Regions from separate parts of the Bacillus sp. D48C genome, predicted to be linked through region 1. Evidence: riboswitches for the same ligand, from Rfam matches in the RefSeq annotation. Region 1 holds a riboswitch; the other holds the start of a gene.
The links. A riboswitch is a leader RNA that binds a small molecule or an ion and turns the genes downstream of it on or off. The one in region 1 is predicted to bind thiamine pyrophosphate.
Positions count from the first base shown of each region.

Region 1 (3,217 bases):
TTAGGGGGAGAGGACAATGAACACATGGACACAAGTTTATGATCCGTTCGGTAATATTTGGATTTCAGCAGCAGTAGCACTTATTCCGATTATCTTTTTTTTCTTAGCTTTAGCGGTTTTTCGCATGAAGGGGTATGTGGCAGGATTTATTACAGTTGTACTTACAGTTTTAGTAGCATTATTCGCTTATAAAATGCCGTTCACGATGGCAATGGCAGCAACCGGGTACGGTTTTTTGTACGGGTTATGGCCAATTGCTTGGATTATCATTATGTCGGTATTTTTATATAAAATTTCTGTAAAAACAGGTCAATTCGATGTGATTCGTGCATCGGTATTATCGATTACGAACGATCATCGTTTACTCGTTATTTTAATTGGATTTTCATTCGGAGCATTTTTAGAAGGAGCGGCAGGGTTTGGAGCGCCAGTAGCGATTACAGCAGCGCTTCTTGCTGGTCTTGGGTTAAATCCTTTATACGCAGCAGGTCTTTGTTTAATTGCAAATACTGCACCAGTGGCGTTCGGAGCGATGGGAATTCCGATTACAGTTGCTGGACAAGTAACAGGTATTGATCCACATAAAATTGGACAAATGGCTGGGCATCAATTACCGTTCCTATCATTATTTGTTCCATTCTTTATCGTATTTTTAATGGATGGATTTAAAGGGGTAAGACAAACGTGGCCTGCGTTACTTGTAGCAGGTAGTTCATTTGCGATTACGCAGTTCATTACAGCGACGTTCTTAGGACCGGAACTTCCGGATATTACGTCAGCACTTGTAAGTTTAGTGAGTTTAGCACTGTTCTTAAAAGTTTGGCAGCCGAAAGAAATTTATCAATCCGGGCAAGCAAATAATGAGGTAGCAGCAACAACGACAGCAGCATCGATGCCGAAATTAACGTTTGGAAAAGTAGTGAAGGCATGGTCCCCATTTATCGTATTAACGGTTATGGTAGTCATTTGGAGCCAAAATTTCTTTAAGGCATTATTTGCTCCAGGAGGGGCTTTAGAAAGTCTTGTATTTAAGTTTGAAATTCCAGGTCTGCATAATCTAGTAATGAAAGCAGAGCCAATTGTAAATAAACCAACGCCTTACGAGGCAATTCTAAAGTTTGATGTATTATCGGCAACTGGAACAGCGATTTTAATTGCTTGTATCATTTCCATGTTTATTTTGAAAATGAATGTAAAAGATGCAGTAGTGACATTTAAAGAAACGTTAAACGAATTAAAAATGCCAATTCTATCTATCGGATTTGTACTAGGGTTTGCATTTATCGCAAACTATTCTGGCCTATCTTCTACGTTAGCGTTAGCATTAGCTGGAACAGGCGGACTATTCCCGTTCTTCTCACCATTCTTAGGCTGGATTGGCGTATTCCTAACAGGGTCTGATACGTCTGCGAATGCACTGTTCTCGAATTTACAAGCCATTACAGCGCAGCAAGTCGGCGTATCTGAAGTGCTTCTCGTTGCAGCAAATACAACAGGCGGTGTAACAGGTAAAATGATTTCCCCGCAGTCGATTGCCATCGCTTGTGCAGCAGTTGGTCTTGCTGGAAAAGAATCGGATTTGTTCCGTTTTACAGTGAAGCATAGTTTATTCTTCGTAATTATTGTTGGTATTATGACGTATGTACAGGCATATTATTTAACGTGGATGATTCCATAAAAAACAAAAGAAATAAACTTTGAATTTTTCAGATTATAGTGTATGATGGGAAAGTATTGAAAATTAAATCAGTGATAAACTAGGGGTGCCTAACGTATGCGTAGGCTGAGAGAGAAGCGCGTGAACTTCTTAACCCTTTGGACCTGATCTGGCTCGTACCAGCGTAGGGAAGTTAACGGCTTTACATAATGATGTCTTTATGAGCCAGGTCCTTATTTTTTTATGGACCTGGCTCTTTTTATTTTGGCATGCGCTGGCCATATCTCGTCCTTGTCACGAACAGGGGGGCAACAAAATTTATGAAACAATCTGTTTCAGCTGAGCAAATTGAATTGAAATCGAGTTTACCAGGGAGTAAGAAAGTATATGTGGATGGACCACAAGAAGGTATGAAAGTGCCGATGCGTGAGATTGAACAAAGCGAAACGAATGGCGTCCCAAATCCACCAATCCGTGTGTATGATACGAGCGGTCCTTATACAGATCCTGCGTATAAGGTCGAGCTGGAAAAAGGCATTCCAACGCCGCGCCACTCCTGGATTATGGGGCGTGGTGATGTAGACGCATACGAAGGGCGTGAAGTAAAACCAGAGGATGACGGTGTGAAAGTGGCTTCGAAACATGCACCTGTTTTCCCGCAAATGGATCGTAAGCCGCTTAGAGCAAAGCAAGGTGCAAATGTTACGCAAATGCACTATGCGCGTAATGGCATTATTACGTCTGAGATGGAATACGTTGCGATTCGTGAAGGGGTAGAGCCGGAGTTTGTTCGTAAGGAAATCGCAGAAGGCCGCGCTATTTTACCAGCGAATATTAATCATCCAGAAGCTGAACCGATGATTATCGGGCGTAACTTCCATGTGAAGGTCAATGCAAATATCGGAAACTCTGCTGTATCTTCTTCTATTGCAGAAGAAGTAGAGAAGATGACGTGGGCTACTCGCTGGGGTGCAGATACGATTATGGATTTATCTACAGGTAAAAATATTCATACGACGCGTGAGTGGATTATTCGTAACGCGCCTGTACCAGTTGGAACTGTACCAATCTATCAAGCGCTGGAAAAAGTAAACGGAATTGCAGAAGATTTAACGTGGGAAGTATATCGTGATACGTTAATTGAGCAGGCGGAGCAAGGCGTTGATTACTTTACGATTCACGCTGGTGTATTGCTTCGTTACATTCCAATCACGGCAAAGCGTACGACAGGTATCGTTTCACGCGGTGGTTCGATTATGGCGCAGTGGTGTTTATTCCATCATAAAGAAAACTTCCTATATACTCATTTTGAAGAGATTTGTGAAATTATGAAACAGTACGATGTTTCGTTCTCTCTTGGAGATGGATTACGTCCAGGGTCTATTGCAGATGCAAATGATGAAGCACAGTTTTCTGAGCTTGAAACACTTGGTGAATTAACCAAAATTGCTTGGAAACATGATGTGCAAGTTATGATCGAAGGACCTGGACACGTACCGATGCACTTAATTAAAGAAAATATGGAGAAAGAGCTTGATATTTGTCAGGGCGCGCCGTTTT
Region 1 is NZ_JBKFAQ010000003.1:291,688-294,904, forward strand. Features, by position in the region: gene lldP (L-lactate permease) at 17-1,678, shown strand; TPP riboswitch at 1,750-1,865, shown strand; gene thiC (phosphomethylpyrimidine synthase ThiC) at 1,978-3,217, shown strand, end outside.

Region 2 (3,217 bases), on a different contig from region 1:
ATGAGAAAGGCGTTACGTTTTCACCTGGAGATGTTTTTTACTCTGATGGAGAAGGGGCGAACACTTTCCGATTAGGGTTTTCGCGCTTGAAAGAAGAAGAAATAGTTCGGGGAATTAAAATAATTGGTGATACATTAAAAAATGAAATTTGGAGTTGAGAAAATGAAAATCGGTGTTATTATGGGCGGGGTATCGTCTGAAAAACAAGTTTCAATTATGACAGGGAATGAAATGATTGCTCATTTAGATAAAAATAAGTATGAAATAGTCCCAATTACATTAAATGAAAAAATGGATTTAATTGAAAAAGCGAAAGACATTGACTTTGCGTTGCTCGCATTACACGGGAAATATGGAGAAGATGGGACAGTTCAAGGAACACTGGAGAGTTTAGGGATTCCTTATAGCGGAAGTAATATGTTATCTAGTAGTATATGTATGGATAAGAATATTTCGAAAAAGATTTTACGTTATGAAGGTGTAGAAACACCAGATTGGATTGAACTTACAAAAATGGAGGATCTAAAGCTTGATGAGTTAGATAAGTTAGGATTTCCATTAGTGGTAAAACCAAACTCTGGCGGATCGAGTGTCGGGGTGAAAATCGTTTACAATAAAAATGAATTGATCTCAATGCTAGAAACTGTATTTGAATGGGATTCTGAAGTAGTAATTGAGAAGTATATAAAAGGTGATGAAATTACATGTTCCATTCTGGATGGAAAACAGTTACCTATAGTTTCAATTCGACATGCAGCCGAGTTCTTTGACTACAATGCAAAATATGATGATACTAGTACAGTTGAGGAAGTTATCGAACTTCCAGCGGAAATTAATGAACGTGTAAATAAAGCGTCACTGGCTTGTTATAAAGCATTAAAATGTAGTGTTTATGCAAGAGTTGATATGATGGTGAAGGATGGAATTCCATATGTAATGGAAATTAATACATTACCAGGGATGACACAATCAAGTTTATTGCCAAAAAGTGCAGAAGCAGCGGGAATTAGTTATAGCAAACTATTAGATATGATTATTGAAACATCATTAAAAGTTAGAAAAGAAGAAGGGTTTTAAGGGGATTATATAACTAATTCTTTTGACAGTTTCACGAAGTATGCTATGATGAATACATTATAAAAACAAAATATTTATCCACTAGGGGGGCCTTTTATAGGCTGAGATCAAATGTGATTTTGAGACTCTTAGTACCTGATCTGGTTAATGCCAGCGTAGGGAAGTGGGAAAGACGTTGCTATTTAATGAGTAAATAAATACTGTCAATTTCACTTTCTTTACGCCTGTAAAGAAAGTTTTTTTATTTTACAGCTTTAATAATTGTGGATAAATACTTATATTTTATACATTATTGGAGGGATTTAAATGACTTTTTCACAATCATTACGTAAAGAAGTAGATTCAATTTGGGAAGCGAGTTTTAACCATCCTTTTGTAAAAAAACTTGGTGAAGGAACGTTAGATTTAGCTAGTTTTCGCTATTATGTGCTTCAAGATTCATATTATTTGAGTCATTTTGCTAGAGTACAAACTTTAGGAGCTGCAAAAGCTCTTGAATTAGAGACGACAGCTCGTATGGCACATCATGCTCAAAATACATATGAGGCCGAGTTATCTTTACATGAGAATTTTGCTAAAAAGCTAGGGATAACAAAAGAAGAAAAAGATAATTTTATTCCTGCGCCAACTGCATATGCGTATACTTCACATATGTATCGTGCTGCGTATGAAGGGCATTTAGGAGATATCATTGCAGCAATTTTACCTTGCTATTGGTTGTATTACGAAATTGGGGAACGTTTAAAAGAATGTCAGCCGGAAGAGCCAATTTATAACGAATGGATTTCTGCTTATGGATCTGATTGGTTCCGTACGCTAGTTGAAGAACAAATTACACGGTTAGATACTATTGCTGAAAAAGTAACAGAGGCAGACCGCAAGCGTATGAAACAGCATTTTATTATTAGCAGTCAATATGAATATTCATTTTGGGAAATGGCTTATACATTAGAAAAGTGGCCAGTGGATACAGACGTAAAAGACGTAATTGGATAAAGAATAGAAGTAATGTTAGAGATAGGTATGGATCATACCTATCTCTATATTTTTTCTTGTCAAATTTGCGTAAAGTCATTAGTGCTACGGATATGGTGAAATAGAATATCGATAATTTAGCTCATTTAATTGTCTACGCATTAACTGGATAAACTTCTGTCACATTTATTTTACAATTAAAGAACGTAAATGTTGGTGGTATGAAGTTAAATAAGAAAAGAAACCCGAGCTGTTAGCTGTAACGGAGTTGTGTTTTCTTTGCAGGAATTTCTAAGTTAACATGAAGTGCTGTTCATACAATATGCAAATTTGCATATTGTATTTTTTTGAGTTCTTTGTGTGTTAAAATAAAATATAGAGATATATAAATATAAAGAAGCAAAAGCAGGAATATCCAATGAATTTTGAGAGGTGTTATATGTTTACAAATAAGAAATTAATTCGATTTGGTTTATCGTTGTTTGTATTTTTAGGGATAATTAATTTTACAATCAGCTATTTCCAAACATATCTTGAAACAGCAGCAGATATTAAATGGGTAATTCCAGAAATTTGGAAAACTATTTTACTAGATGTTCCTCAAGGTATACTTGTTCTTTTAGGCGCAATTGCATTATATGATTTCACAAAAGAGGCATCACAAAAAGACGCATCAATCTAAGTGTGTCTTTTTTCAATTAGAAATTTCATAGAGAGCTTTGCTGGAGAAATAGAATAAAAAGCCCTAATTAGGGCTTTTTTCTTTATAGGAATTTCTTAACCGTCATAGAAACCGGTTACTTAGAGGTGTTATAGCAAAGGCATTTACAGTACAAGAAAATCTAAGTGATATATGGAAATATATAGGATTTGTCCGCGTGATTATTGAGAAATTAATTGAGCTTAGTAAGTATGAAGATATGACGCTAGAATTTATATTTTATAATTTCTATTTATAAAAATGAGCCCATAGTAAAAATAGGTATATGAACAAGGTGCATCATCTAGTGATAAGTCATACTTTGTTGGTGTACGTATTGAACTTAGTTTATAGCGCTATTTCTACTTAGATGTAACGAACAGAAATATAGGGAAGCATCAATGAGGTTGTATTTTATAAACGGAGGTTATGAAAATGAATCAGTTTCAACAAGAAATACAAGCG
Region 2 is NZ_JBKFAQ010000007.1:236,917-240,133, forward strand. Features, by position in the region: gene pdxR (MocR-like pyridoxine biosynthesis transcription factor PdxR) at 1-158, shown strand, start outside; gene ACLBXA_RS18660 (D-alanine--D-alanine ligase) at 163-1,077, shown strand; TPP riboswitch at 1,151-1,256, shown strand; gene tenA (thiaminase II) at 1,384-2,073, shown strand; gene ACLBXA_RS18670 (DUF3937 domain-containing protein) at 2,471-2,734, shown strand; gene ACLBXA_RS18675 (heterocycloanthracin/sonorensin family bacteriocin) at 3,182-3,217, shown strand, end outside.
Region 2: another riboswitch for thiamine pyrophosphate. It lies ahead of tenA (thiaminase II); the one in region 1 lies ahead of thiC (phosphomethylpyrimidine synthase ThiC).